DNA from 2 places in the Paenibacillus sp. 10L310 genome. Region 1 is predicted to be linked to the other one. Evidence: riboswitches for the same ligand, from Rfam matches in the RefSeq annotation. Region 1 holds a riboswitch; the other holds the start of a gene.
The links. Region 1 has a riboswitch for cyclic di-AMP ahead of AC1DE7_RS00465 (HAD family hydrolase). Riboswitches for the same ligand answer to the same signal wherever they lie in the genome.

Region 1 (7,350 bases):
ATATAAAGCTTCCATTCAGAATCTCTCCCTTATCCATATAGTTTTTTACTGCCTTCCTTTCAATTTAAACTTCTGGCTCATTTTGAAACGCAATTTTGTATCTTTATCAGCTTTTACAACTTTATTATTTTCATGCATTTCAATGCCATGGCTGTATTTTCCCTAAGGTTGGGTAATATACGAAGGGGCATATTCAAGCTACAACCGAAATTTTGTGCTGATACATAAAAGTTGCACTAGACAAAAATAATTGAAGGAGTACAATGTAACAATAAACATAAAAATTTAGATATATCATGAGCGGTTTGTACCGCATCAATATCTCCAAATCAATAATTCAAAGTCAGGTGATTATCGTATGAGTAAAAAAAATCCGTTCAACGCTCCTTCAAGAGAATCATTGTCTACTGCGGGCATGACCCCTTCCCTTGGAGAAGCACATAGTTCCATGAAAGTTCCGCAGAATGCTGCATGGTGGAAGAAATTCCTCGCCTTTGTAGGCCCAGGATACCTTGTTGCCGTAGGTTACATGGACCCGGGGAACTGGGCAACAGATATCGCAGGCGGCTCGCAGTTCGGGTATACCTTGTTATCCGTTATCCTGTTATCGAACCTGATGGCCGTTGTCCTTCAGTCGCTGGCTGGCAAGCTCGGTATCGTCACTGGACGGGATCTGGCTCAAGCCTGTCGTGAACGATTTAGCATGCCTGTTGTTATGATGTTATGGATTCTGTGTGAGCTTGCCATTGCAGCTACCGATCTGGCTGAAGTCATTGGTTCTGCCATCGCATTAAAACTGTTATTTAACATCCCCATGTTATACGGCGTTATCATCACCGCAGTTGATGTACTCCTGATTCTTGTTCTGCAAAACAAAGGCTTCCGCGCTTTGGAAACTCTCGTCATTGTGCTGATGGCAACCATCGCCCTCTGCTTCGGGATTGATCTGTTTCTGGCAAAACCGGATATGGGCGGTGTTCTCCATGGTTTTGTACCAAATGTTGAGATTCTGCAAAACCCGGCCATGCTCTATATTGCCATTGGTATTATCGGAGCAACCGTGATGCCGCATAATCTGTACCTGCATTCTTCCATTGTGCAGACCCGTCAGATCGAACAGACACCACAGGGCAAAAAAGAAGCCATTCGGTACTCGACCATGGATTCTACGATTGCGCTGACACTGGCCCTGTTCATCAATGCAGCCATCCTGATTGTATCTGCTGCTGTATTCCACAGTGCTGGTATGACGCAGGTTGCTGAGATCGCTGATGCCTATCATCTGCTGACACCTCTATTAGGTACTACGGTTGCAAGTATTCTGTTCGGTGTGGCGCTGTTAGCATCAGGTCAGAACTCTACCCTTACAGGTACACTCGCTGGACAGATCGTTATGGAAGGTTTCCTGAACATTCGAATTCCGGCTTGGCTGCGCAGACTGGTCACACGTCTGATCGCCATCATCCCGGCGGTAATTGTGACAGCCATTGCAGGAGAACATGGCACAGAAGAACTGCTCATTTTGAGCCAGGTCGTGCTGTCGCTTCAATTGCCCTTTGCTGTAATTCCCCTGGTGATGTTCACAAGTGATAAAAAAAGCATGGGTGCATTCGCCAACAAATTGTGGCTCAAAATCATCTCATGGGTCATTGCCGCGATTATCGTTGTGCTGAATGTATATCTGATCATTCAGACGATCCGGTTGTTCTAATCTCATTTTAATTGGCTAAATACTAAAAGGCTGATCAACTCCGGTATGCTATACCCAAGTTGATCAGCCTTTATTGTTGCAATCCAATAAACAACCATCTGAATCTAATCCTGATTTGGCATCAGTAACGGCAGGAGTTGATCCAATGAATCAACAGTCCAATCCGCACGTTGGTCATCCGATAGCTCTGGCTGGAATCTTCCGTAACCCTGCATAATTCGAATCGTACGCATGCCCAGCTTCCGAGCAGGTATAATGTCGTTATCGATCCGATCTCCGATCATGACGGCTTCCTCCGGTTCACAACCGGCCTGCTTCAAGGCCACAGCGTATAACTCAGGGTCTGGCTTGGACACTCCTTCTTCAGCTGAACATGCCAGAACATCAACATACTTCCGCAAGCCGTAACTCTCCAGTCTCTCTTCCGTTCCAGGACTCTGATTGGCAATAATGCCAATGCGATAATGCCGTGACAACTGCTGAAGAACAAAATCTGCTGAAGGAAAAGGACGTTCAAGATCTTTTTGAAACTTCAGCTTGTCCTGAATCTGTTTCTGATGCCCCTCGTCTTCAACAAATGTGCGAATTGCCACTCTCATAGGCCATTGCTCATATTTTCGGTAACAGTTCGCGAACAGTTCGCGTACCGCCTCAATCTTCACCGGATACCCCAAAGCACAAGCTTCACGGACAAACTGTCCGATAATATCATCAACCGGCTCCCATTCATCCACCAGCGTATCTCCAACATCAAAAAACAACCATTTCAATCCACCTACATCCGGCACGCCAATTCCTCCTTGTAAGCATAAAAAAGAAGACTCACCATCCTGCATGAGTCTCCTCAAACTTCCGTTTATCGATGAATCAATTTCATAATACCTTGAGTAAATTCTGAAATTGATTCTAATACATTCAATTATAACAGGCACCTTACACCTGAGCAATCACAAGCTATGGCATTAACCATTGAGGAGAAAGCCAACTTCCCCATTGAGCGAATATACAATTCGGTCTGCGCCCATGCCCCGATAGATGCCCTTAGGATGACTCTGCTCCGTAATGACGCACAGGGATTTCGATGTCCATGAACGGCAGATCTGTAAATAACGACAGGTCAGATTCAGGCTGTTCTCGAAAATAAACACGTTGCCTACGCTGCCCTGCGGCAAAAACCATTTTTGAGCTGCAGCCGTATTCATGCGAATGACATGTTCTACTCCGATTCTACGGAGTCTTCGCTCTTCCCCTGCACTGTTGGTTAGAACGGCAAACGGCATTTTTTTGTACATCAGCAATTTGATAAATTTACGTCCTGCTTCATTTGGAGCAGTCACTAAGATCATCTCAGTATCCATCATTCGTTCCTCCCTTGGCGTGAAAAGACAACAAAAAAGAAGCGTGGGGGACCAAGGCCTCCCGAACGCTTCTTAAATAACCCATGGCGAAAACACCATGAACCAGCGTACGGCTTGTTGCCTCTCCCTTTAACGCTTACGAGGTTAGCTGACGGATTCGGGCGCGAGAGTCGCCCTATTTCCGGCTGTCACCGGAAAATTCACCCCATGAATGCCCACTGTCCTGGACAGCGCATTCCGTTGGTTCCCCCGTTTCCCATTCATTAATGAATGGAAACTCAGCGATTAAAACATCGTTCGTATATCTTAAGGATAAGATCGAGCGATATTATCGTTTGTTTCGTTTTTCAAGTACATTTTAGTTTAAATTGAAATTACGTTATGAATCATACACCCGTGCCATGTCGGTGTAAAGTCCGCCCAGATCACCAAATCGGCAGATTTTTGCCAATTCCTATCCATAATAACGCTTACAACAAAGTTATACTCTATCTATCTCTTCAAGGCTATCTAATTCTCACTCTGGCGTAAATCACTTCGCAATTCATTCACGTATTCTGCACAACTTGCCTGTTTTGATTCTTTTAACACCATATTAGTTTTGCAATATTTAATTGCAACCAATATAATAGAAGATATAAGAGTAAATAAATGGAGGCGATTTAGATGACAGTCTACGATTACAAAGTGAATACCCTTCGCGGTCAAGAAGTTGAAATGTCCGACTACCGTGACAAAGTGCTCCTGATTGTGAATACGGCAAGCTCATGCGGCCTTACCCCTCAATTCAAAGGTCTGCAAGAATTGCAAGACAAGTTTCAAGATGCTCCATTTGAAGTGCTTGGTTTCCCAAGCAACCAGTTTGCACAGGAAAAAGGATCTTCCGACGATATTGCCGAGTTCTGTCAGATGAATTATGGCGTGAGCTTCCCCATGTTTGAGAAAATTGATGTGAACGGTTCAAGCGCCCACCCTCTTTTCCAACACCTTAGCACAGAGGCTCCTGGCCTGCTCGGCTCCAAAGCAATCAAATGGAATTTCACCAAATTCCTCGTGGATCAGAACGGACAGGTCATTAAACGTTATGCTCCCAAAACAACACCGGACAAGATTGAAGAAGATATCAAGAACTTACTTCAAAAATAATACACAGGCCACCCGTAGCCGGAAGGTAGAGCAACATTCCTCCGGTAATGGATGGCCTTTTTTCAACCCAGATGTCATACTGTTCGAAAAAGACAAAAAAAAGAAGCTTCCCATTAATGGAAAGCTTCTTTTTAATCGTTCATATGATGCGGTCGAGAGGACTCGAACCTCCACGGGCATACGCCCACTACCCCCTCAAGATAGCGTGTCTGCCATTCCACCACGACCGCATGTCGTAAATAATCGGCAACAGAATTGATTATACCGGATTCAGAACTAAAAGTAAAGTATTTTTTAATACTTCTTTTTCAGCTAGGCATTTTCATCAAAAATCGCATAATCTCGTCATCTTTACCCATGAACTGCATATGATTAGATTTGATCCCCTCTTTTTCGGTAAGAGCCGATCTTGTTGATTCATTTATATATAGTCCTTCCTTATATATAGTCCTCCATGAACTTCACCACATAAATAACACAATAAGTTATATAAAATAACACAAATATTAAATTCCAGATTTAATCCATTAATTTCACGGATACTATTGACAAAAAGCGGACATTTATGGGATGATAACTATCATATAATTCGGATTTTTAAACATAAAGCAAACAAAAAGGAATATAAATGTCACTTTAAGTGACATTTAACGAACACAGGAGGCGAATGATTGTGAACCGTGGGAATAAGCTGCTCGATTATGTCAAACTGCTTGATTCCTCTATTCAGGTTGGAGGGTTCACCCATTCCTTCGGCATGGATATCCATATCAGGGAGGGTACCATTCGTAATGCTGAAGATCTCGAATCATTCATGCGTTGTCAGTTGCATCCGAGCATCGTTCGTCTTGAAGGTATGGCCATCAAAGGCATCTATACCGCAGCAGATCACAAGGATACATGGCGGATAGCTCTGATCGACAAGCTTGTCCATGTTCAGCGAACCCCTGGAGATCTCAGAGAACAAGCTGCCGCCATGGGTAAACGATTGATCAGACTCGCACGCGCTCTGCACCCCTGGATTGAATTCAGCCAGCTCGAACAGATCTTTGCCAAATATGATTCGGTTGGCTGCCTCTCCACTGTTCACGCCTGGATTAACCACCACCTCGACATCCCGGTCGAGGAGGCGGTCCTTGGTTACCTGCATTCAGCCATGAATGCCTGCATAACCGAAGCCTCCAAAGTCATTCCCCTGAACAACGATACAACCAAGGATCTGATGGTCCGCCTGGCCACAGATCTGGAGAATGAATGGAAGACCGTCAGCGCCTCGGCTGCGGATGGACTGGCACAGCCAACCTCGATGTCCATGAAATCGTTTTTCCCCAGTTTCCATATGCTTGGAGCTGGACTTCATGCCTACAGGGCCTAATCCTCTTCCTCCTCATATCTACTACCCTTCATTCAGACAAACTAAAAACACGCGGCAACCTCCTTGCCGACGTGTTTTTTGTCATTTTATTTGTTTTATTTTCGCATTTACGCCATTTATGATCACAAAATACACTTTTTTCCGTCTTTTTTAATTGTTAGATGACGAATTTACGTATATAATGAAACATACAGCTCGCATTTCTATATATTCTACATGAAGAAAGGGCGGCTGAATACTACATTCTAACCAGGGGTGAACCCTTTTGAACAAGAAAAAACCAGTTACTCCGTTCGGATGGGCCATCAAACGACGGCTAACCGAACTTCAAGTGGACCAGAAGACCTTTTGTGAACAGCATGGCATCCCACCCTATCGTTTATCCAATCTCATTCACGGCACACGCAAAGCAACCCGATTCAGGCACCTGGTCGCTGATATTTTGGACATTCCAGATGAACTGAGATAAGATTTCTGCCAAAGGAGGGTCTCATCCATGAGACATGTTACATCCGATCTGGAGAGGCTATCGTTCCAGTCCATACGTCACCAGCTCATCATCGTTGATGACAATTGGATTATCCAAAGTTGTAACCGTGCCTGGCAACAGGGACTCGGTCAATGCTCACCAAACCCGGATATACACAGTAGTCATAGACATTACCTGCATCTGACGGAAGCCTGGGCAAAACGAGGCAAGAACGCTAACATGGCACTTGTCGCACAGAATTTGAAAGAACGCGGAATACCCTTTAATCGAAATCATACATATGACATCTGCGTGTATACTGTATACAACGAAAAGAGGTGGTTTCGTGTAGAACTCACCCCTCTATCTTATGCAAATTCAATTCTGGATACCGATCTCGCTTTAATTGCACACATGGATATTACCGAACAAAGAAAGACAGAACACCAATTGAAGAAGGCATTGTCTGAAGTGCGCACATTGCGCGGACTGTTGCCTATTTGCGCCGTCTGCAAACAAATCAAGGACGAAGAGGAACACTGGAACTCCGTTGAGAGTTATCTGGAGAAGCATACCCACGCCGAATTCACCCATGACATCTGTCCGGAATGCATCCGGCGGTTATATCCGAAATACTCGAATATCCTGGACAAGCGTTCCTGAAACCTCTCTCCACTCGCCGACTAACTACAACTATACGGAGAGATGATGTTCAAACTGCGACATATCCAGTTCTTGCGGTGTCCCATGCAGGGTTATGGTTCCTTTGTCCATGATATAGATGTAATCTGCGGCACTTCGTACAAAATCAATACTCTGCTCTACCAGCAGAACCGAGAGGTTCCCCTTTGCCTTGAGCTGCAAAATAACCTGCCGAATGTCCTCCACGATAGAAGGCTGGATGCCTTCTGTCGGCTCATCCAGTAGCAACAACCCCGGACGCGAAGCCAATGCCCGGGCGAATGCCAACTGTTGCTGCTGTCCACCACTCAGATCCCCGCCCTGCCGTCCATACATCGTAGCAAGCACTGGGAACATCGCCAGTACATCCTCCGGGAACGTTTTTACTCCCGGTGCACTTGTCTCCAGACCGAGCAATAAGTTTTCTTTCACCGTAAGCTGCGGGAAAATCTCCCGCCCCTGCGGTACATAACCAATCCCTGCCCTTGCCCGCTTGGCTGAGTCCAAGGTGGATAACTCCTGATTTTGCCACTGAATACTGCCCTTGCGTGATTTGAGCAACCCCATTAATGTTTTCATCAACGTTGTTTTCCCTACACCGTTACGACCC
Region 2 (7,350 bases), 730 kb from region 1:
GCTATTCTTGTTTGTTATTCCTGGTTGCGGTTTCTCTATGTAACTTACTATTATCGAGGAGGATGAAAGTAGTGAAATTCAAACTAAAAAAGACGATTAATGTTCTTTTGGCCTGTTTAACAGCCCTGCCTTTGATGTTAACCCCGACAAATGTGTCAGCAGCCAGCGATGCCAACATTAATTTGTCCTCGGAAAAACAGCTGATCAAGGGCTTTGGGGGCATTAACCTTCCTGCCTGGATTGGTGATCTGACTCCCGCTCAACGTGAAACTGCTTTTGGTAATGACCAGAATCAATTAGGCTTCTCCATTCTAAGGATCTACGTTGATCCAGATTCCAATAACTGGTATCGTGAAGTTGCCACAGCCAAACGAGCTATCGAAAAGGGTGCTATTGTATTTGCATCCCCATGGAATCCTCCAAGCAGCATGGTTGAAACGTTCAACCGCAATGGGGACACAAATGCCAAACGTCTGAAATACGACAAATATACCGCATATGCGCAACATCTGAACGACTTTGTAACCTACATGAAAAATAACGGCGTAGATCTGTATGCCATTTCTGTACAAAACGAACCGGATTATGCTCATGACTGGACTTGGTGGACTCCACAAGAGATCCTTCGATTCATGAAAGAAAATGCCGGGTCCATCCAAGGTACCAAAGTCATGGCGCCTGAATCCTTCCAGTACTTAAAGAACATATCCGACCCAATCCTGAATGATCCGCAGGCACTTGCCAACATGGACATTCTGGGAGCACATACGTATGGAACCCAGATTTCAAATTTTGCCTACCCTCTCTTTAAGCAAAAAGGAGCCGGTAAAGAACTGTGGATGACTGAAGTGTATGTTCCAAACAGTGACAACAACTCAGCAGACCGCTGGCCTGAAGCATTAGACGTTTCCTATCACATGCACAATGCCATGGTAGAAGGTGATTTCCAGGCCTACGTGTGGTGGTACATCCGCAGACAGTATGGTCCGATGAAAGAGGACGGTACCATAAGCAAACGCGGGTATAATATGGCTCATTTCTCTAAATTCGTGCGTCCAGGCTACCTGCGAGTCGATGCAACGAAAAATCCGGATACAAACACATTTGTCTCAGCCTATAAAGGTGATAACAAAGTCGTCGTCGTGGCAATTAACCGTGGAACTTCAGCCACAAGCCAAAAATTCGTTCTGCAAAATGGTAATGCCTCTACTGTGTCCTCATGGATTACGGACAGCAGTCGAAATCTGGCAAGCGGAACCTCGCTTAACGTATCCAATGGAGCCTTCACGGCACAGCTCCCGCCTCAGAGCGTAACAACGTTTGTTGCCAACGTTACTGGCGGAAATAGCGGCGGGAATACAGGCAGTGGCACTACGTATGAAGCCGAGACCGGAACGTCACTTACGGAAGCTACCATTGAAACAATCTACACCGGTTACACTGGGTCCGGGTATGTTAACTTCAATGCGATGACTGGTTCGGCCATTCAATGGAACGGCATTAATAACACGACAACAGGTACCAAAAACGTAAAGTTTCGTTATGCGCTGGAAAGCGGCACTCGGAACCTCGACATTTTTGTGAACGGAACCAAAGTCATTAGCAACGAGCCCTTTCCGGCTACGGGAAGCTGGTCCACTTGGGTTGAAAAAACAATACAGGTTCCCATGAACACGGGGACCAATACATTGAAAGTAGTTACCACCGGATCGGAAGGACCGAATATTGACAGCGTTAATGTTACCGCAGCACAATAAACGTTCCGTATGGCTGATGGAAGACATTTGCTGTACGTGCAGCTAAGCACTAACCTCTTGAATACTCATCACTAAAGTTAGTGTTATATCAAAAAATGCAAAAAAAGACTCCTTAAGCGTTAGCTTAAGGAGTCTTTTTATTAGATGCGGTCGAGAGGACTCGAACCTCCACGGGGGTTAGCCCACACGGACCTGAACCGTGCGCGTCTGCCAATTCCGCCACGACCGCATATTGTATCTCCGTCATCAATATCGGCGACAAGAAATAATATATCATGCGTAATCTATCATGTCAACACTGAAAGTAATAACAATAAAGCCCGAATCAGACGTCCATGTCGATTCGGGCTTTACCTTTAACTGCTGTTAATAGTTTGGTTCATTAAAACGGAAGCATACTACAAATTACAGCTTGGAAGGCCAGTTGCCATACCATGCATAACCGCCTCTTCTTTCTTTATCAATATCACTTAATTTGTATTTAACTACCCCGTCACGACCAATAAAGATTGGTTTATCCGTTCCGATCTCATAGAAGCGTGCCCAAATTGGTGCAGCTTTGGAATCAGCGATAATTTTACTATCTCCATTAGCTCTTTCATACTTGTAACCCGTAATTTTCACTTTGTTAAACCAAGCCTCCGCTCCTTTAATGGATGCGGTAATTTTAGCGTTAGCAGGTCTGGTTTTCAGAAATTTAACAATCGTTACACTCTCTCCAGCTGTCAGCGATGGCACTTCGTAGATTCTTGCGCTCGCTGGTTTAAGAGAGCTGGAATCATGTTGTTGTCCCCATGCTGTCAGCTTACCACCTGAAACGACCTGTGTATTCAGAATCGCCTCCACACCTTTGGCAACTGAATTTTTACTGCGGTTAGCAAGTGTGCTGTCGATAAATGAGAAATCACCTTTGCGTGCTGCTACTTCATCCAGCATGATCATTACATTAATCATGGCATCATCATTGTAAGTGATGTGCTTGTGGTATCCGGAGCTTTGGTAAACTTGTGGCCATCCGCCGTTTGAATACTGCATGTTGATCAAAAAGTTAATTCCTTTGATTGCAGCTGTGGAGTAACGCGGATCATTTGTCTTTTTAAATTCCTTCGCCAATCTTCTAATTTCTGAGTATGTAGCCTTGTTGTCTATCGTGGACTTTGCCCACTCTCCACTTGTCTGTTTATAATCTTTTCTCCAACCTCCATCCGGCAGCTGGTTCTTCAAAATATCAGAAATACTCGCTGTAGTACCCGACGCATCTGCAGCAGATACCGTCCCTACAGGGAGAACTGCCATTCCAACTACTGAGAACACCATCGTACATGCCAGGACAAAAGTAATTATTTTCTTCGCTTTCAAATGTAACACTCTCCTATGTTCGTTTTTATAAATCTTCCACTTCTACTTTACCTATGATACGCGTCTCTAAACCTCCTTTATTTGTATTTATCGCATAATAAAATCAATTTTAATCCAATATGTGGATTGGATAATCAGATAATATGCAAAAAATCGATTTTTGTCAATATATGCAACTTAATGAATATAATCTCTCTAATTCTACATAACGGGATAGTTCTTTTAACTCATGACAAACCTATTTATTTATCCAAATTCGTCTTAAACGAACCAATAATGACGTTTTTGTCATGAATGATACCCAAACTTGATCCCTTCTTTCATATAAAAACCTTAATTCCGCTAACATTGAGGTATTACGAAGGGTTTTAAATGGGTTTGACAATTACGCATTTATGCAATATAGTTTCAAATAGTTACAAAAACTTAATTATTCATTGCCGAGTTTCATGTTTGAAAACGGGGGAACCAATTTGGGTGAATTATTCTTATACATAGGAAATATAGGGAACCTTCTACCGAACCCTTAGCTAACTCCGTAGGCATCGAAGGGAGAACATTGATTTTGAAAAAACTGATTATCTCCATTTTTGGAGCAGCTGTATTATTTACATCCGGGGCAACAAGCACAGAGGCAAGCAGTATCAACTCCGTAGTGAACAACATGACAGGTATTCCTTACAAATGGGGTGGCACAACTGTAGCCGGCTTCGACTGTTCTGGTTTTATGAGATATCTTTTCAACAAATACAGCATTGAATTACCACGTACTTCGCAGCAGCAAGCCAAAGCAGGTACTCCCGTATCCAAGAGCAATGTTCGGACAGGTGATCTGGTGTTCTTTAATACAACAGGCAAAGGCATTTCACATACAGGTGTATATATCGGCGGCGGACAATTCGCTCATGCCTCCAGCAGTAAAGGTGTAAGCATCACGAAGTTATCGAATCCATACTTCAATGATCGTTATGTAACAGCACGTCGGGTAACTGGACAGTTTATGTATGATAAAATGTTAGGTAAAATGTGATTCACATACAAAAAGGCATCGGTTATTAACCGGATGCCTTTTTTGCACTTAAAAATGTATGTTGCATTGCTTACTAATGCAGCGCCTTCTGCACTCGCATCGCACCCTGAGACAGGGCATGTCCTCCACCAACAGCTCCAGCCACGGCTACGGTCTCCATAATCTCCTGATCTGTTGCGCCCTTAGCACGGGCTTCTTCTACATGGTAGAAGGTACATACCTCATTGTTGGCGAATAATCCAATGCCAAGCGCAATTAGCTGTTTTGTCTTCGCATCAATCACACCAGGTTGGAAACATTCTCCGGTAAACTCATGATACGACTTCACCACACCTGGCAGCACATCGCTTAATGCTCCAATCTGATCCTTGTAGGCATGAACTTTATCATTCATCAATGTCATGGCTTGTAGCACACCCTCTCGGCTATAGTTACAGATCTTCCTCACTGTACCTATCTTCTCTCCCGAGTGAGCCAATTATGCCAAGAAATCATGGTAATTCCAAACATTTAACGCTCATGGCCCTGCCATAATTATAAGCTGTTACTCACTAAGTGGACTCTGGCGCGGCTCGCTGAACAGCTGATAGCTGTAACCTCGGTCCAGCTTAACGACACGTCGATTCTGACGACGGATAAGTACCTGCTCGCCATCCCAGGCAACCACAATCCCCTTCACGTCGTTCGATTCCAGCTCGTCCCGTACGACTCTAACTTTCTCACCTGACAGACGCAGGGCGTCCAATTCTGTATCACTAATCATCTTCATGGCTCCTATATTTCAAATTTATTTACAAAAAGAGACCTAAATGAAAAGTCATTTAGGTCTCACGTGACTGTATTGGACTGTCATGTCATTCGAAATTATGTCCCGACTGAAAGTTACCGCTGCGCGTGCTCTTTGCTGTCGTTCTTCTCGAACCAAAAATCAAGCACTTTGGCGGACATCACACGTTCTTCAAGGTACTCCACTTGATGCGGTGTAAATTGTTCTTTCCAAGAGAAGGACAACTCTTCGCACAAGCCTACAATCGTCAGTAATTCTGACCAGGCAACATAGCGTTTGTACCAGAAAAATTGAGGATGTTCAATCATATAGGGATAAAGGTCATCGAATTCCGTATGTTTACAATCCAGGGCACGTTCAAAATGAACTTTCGATTCCGCCAGCTTATCATTAAAAAATTGTTCTGTTGCCGGTTGGTTCCCCATGGTGTTGCCTCCTCTCCCTAACATAACCCCATTATAAATGAAATCGGCGGTCATGCAAAGGCATAGTTCAAAAAATAGGCCCTATTCCTTTAAAATGTCACATTTCGTTATCGTCAAATTGTACTGTTCCATCGTTCAGGGAACGAATGCGTACCAAGGCTTCCACCGGAATACCCTGTTCACGAATCGTGCGTGCCCCTGCCTGGAAACTTTTCTCGACCACAACGCCGAATCCGACGAGTTCCGCGCCAGAACGCTCGATAATTTTGATGACGCCACGAGCGGCATCTCCATTGGCAATGATATCATCAATGAACAAAATGCGGTCATTCTCATGAATGAACTCGCGGGATACCATAATGTCAGTTACAATTCCTTTGGTAAAGGACGGTACACGTTCACAGTAAGCATCAGGATCAGCCAGAAGTGTTTTTTTGCGACGGGCGAATACAAGTGGCACCCCCAGTTCATAGGCTGCGGCAAACGCAACCGGAATCCCTGAGGATTCTACCGTGATTACCCGAGTTACTCCACTTTCACGAAAACGGGCAGCGAACTCACGTCCCATCTCCATCGTTAATGCAGGATCAATCTGGTGGTTCAACAGACCATCCAGCTTTAATACTTGATCCGAGATAACCACACCTTCTTGTAAAATTCGTTGTTTCAATAATTCCATGATTTGACCTCCCAAGCCTATCCTATGAGGTAAAAGTATCATATATCTATCTATAAGTTCAAGCGAAATTGCCTTGACGCTGTCCTTGAGACGCATTTCAAGCCAAAGCTCATTATCGATTGTCATGACTTTCGTGGGTCAAGCATACCTTGTACCATGGTACCCGCATGTCCAAACTATACAGGGGCCTGAGAGGGGAAACACATGAAACAGGCATTTCGGGTGCTGCAGATCGCATTTACATACATTGGAACGGTTGTTGGAGCCGGCTTCGCTACAGGGCAGGAAATTTTGCAGTTTTTTACCCAGTATGGCAAATGGGCCACCATCACCATAGGCTTATCCACCATGCTCTTTGTCTGGTTAGGTACCAAAATGATGCTGATCGCTCACGATACCGGGTCCCGCTCTTATGAGGATCTGAACAAACATTTATTCGGCCATAAGGCGGGCAAATGGATCACCTGGGTGACCCTTCTCATTCTCATTGGCGTGAACAGTGTCATGCTTGCCGGAGCAGGCTCCGTTTTTGTCGAGCATCTGGGTTTGCATTATCAGACAGGTCTGATCGTCACACTTGTAGGGACATATCTGCTTCTCGGTCGGGGCATTCAAGCCATCCTACAAATGAATAGCATCGTTGTGCCCATGATGCTCCTGTTATCTCTGCTCATGATCACCAGTACGATCCATCATCCAGGTGCTTCCCGATTCATCACACTGACGACAGACTCAAACCCTATTCAAGTGTGGCTGTCTCCACTATTGTATACTTCATTCAATCTGGTGTTGGCTCAAGCTGTTCTTGTGCCTGTAGGTAACCAGATTCGTAGTCGGAATGTGCTGAAGTGGGGTGGAGTATTGGGTGGAATTGGCGTTGGTTTCATGCTGATGGCAGCTCATTTTGCCATGTCAGCTCAGATGCCCGGCATCATTCAATTCGAAATCCCGATGGGTAGCATCGCCTTTCAACTTGGATGGGCAGTGCAATCTGTATATGTATCCCTTATTTTCATGGAAATATTCAGTACCTTTGTAGCCGATATCTATGGAATGACCTTGCAACTGAGACAACATATACGTGTCCATCCCCGTTTCATTACATTAACCATTATGCTGTTGTGTTACTCACTCAGCCAGTTTGGATTTAGTTCCCTGCTGTCCATCCTTTACCCCATCTTTGGAAGTATGGCATTAATCTGGGCTGCCAAATTGGTACTGAACCGCTGGGGCACCTTTCGTAAACGCAACAATATATAAACCTCACGGTTATGTACTTCATGAATACGAGCATCCTTTTACTTCATAACCAC

Region 2: another riboswitch for cyclic di-AMP. It lies ahead of AC1DE7_RS04070 (C40 family peptidase); the one in region 1 lies ahead of AC1DE7_RS00465 (HAD family hydrolase).

What each region holds. Positions count from the first base shown of each region.
Region 1 is NZ_JBFTKC010000001.1:92,623-99,972, reverse strand. Features, by position in the region: gene AC1DE7_RS00480 (organic hydroperoxide resistance protein) at 1-15, opposite strand, end outside; gene AC1DE7_RS00475 (Nramp family divalent metal transporter) at 416-1,711, shown strand; gene AC1DE7_RS00470 (HAD family hydrolase) at 1,816-2,499, opposite strand; gene AC1DE7_RS00465 (HAD family hydrolase) at 2,674-3,069, opposite strand; cyclic di-AMP (ydaO/yuaA leader) riboswitch at 3,188-3,363, opposite strand; gene AC1DE7_RS00460 (glutathione peroxidase) at 3,736-4,215, shown strand; tRNA gene AC1DE7_RS00455 (tRNA-Leu) at 4,363-4,445, opposite strand; gene AC1DE7_RS00450 (urease accessory protein UreF) at 4,889-5,590, shown strand; gene AC1DE7_RS00445 (hypothetical protein) at 5,856-6,059, shown strand; gene AC1DE7_RS00440 (nitrogen regulation protein NR(II)) at 6,087-6,722, shown strand; gene urtE (urea ABC transporter ATP-binding subunit UrtE) at 6,753-7,350, opposite strand, start outside.
Region 2 is NZ_JBFTKC010000001.1:822,547-829,896, reverse strand. Features, by position in the region: gene xynC (glucuronoarabinoxylan endo-1,4-beta-xylanase XynC) at 63-1,757, shown strand; tRNA gene AC1DE7_RS04080 (tRNA-Leu) at 1,903-1,986, opposite strand; gene pelA (pectate lyase) at 2,163-3,125, opposite strand; cyclic di-AMP (ydaO/yuaA leader) riboswitch at 3,545-3,676, shown strand; gene AC1DE7_RS04070 (C40 family peptidase) at 3,682-4,146, shown strand; gene AC1DE7_RS04065 (carboxymuconolactone decarboxylase family protein) at 4,220-4,549, opposite strand; gene AC1DE7_RS04060 (hypothetical protein) at 4,691-4,909, opposite strand; gene AC1DE7_RS04055 (hypothetical protein) at 5,029-5,358, opposite strand; gene AC1DE7_RS04050 (xanthine phosphoribosyltransferase) at 5,456-6,037, opposite strand; gene AC1DE7_RS04045 (YkvI family membrane protein) at 6,242-7,297, shown strand.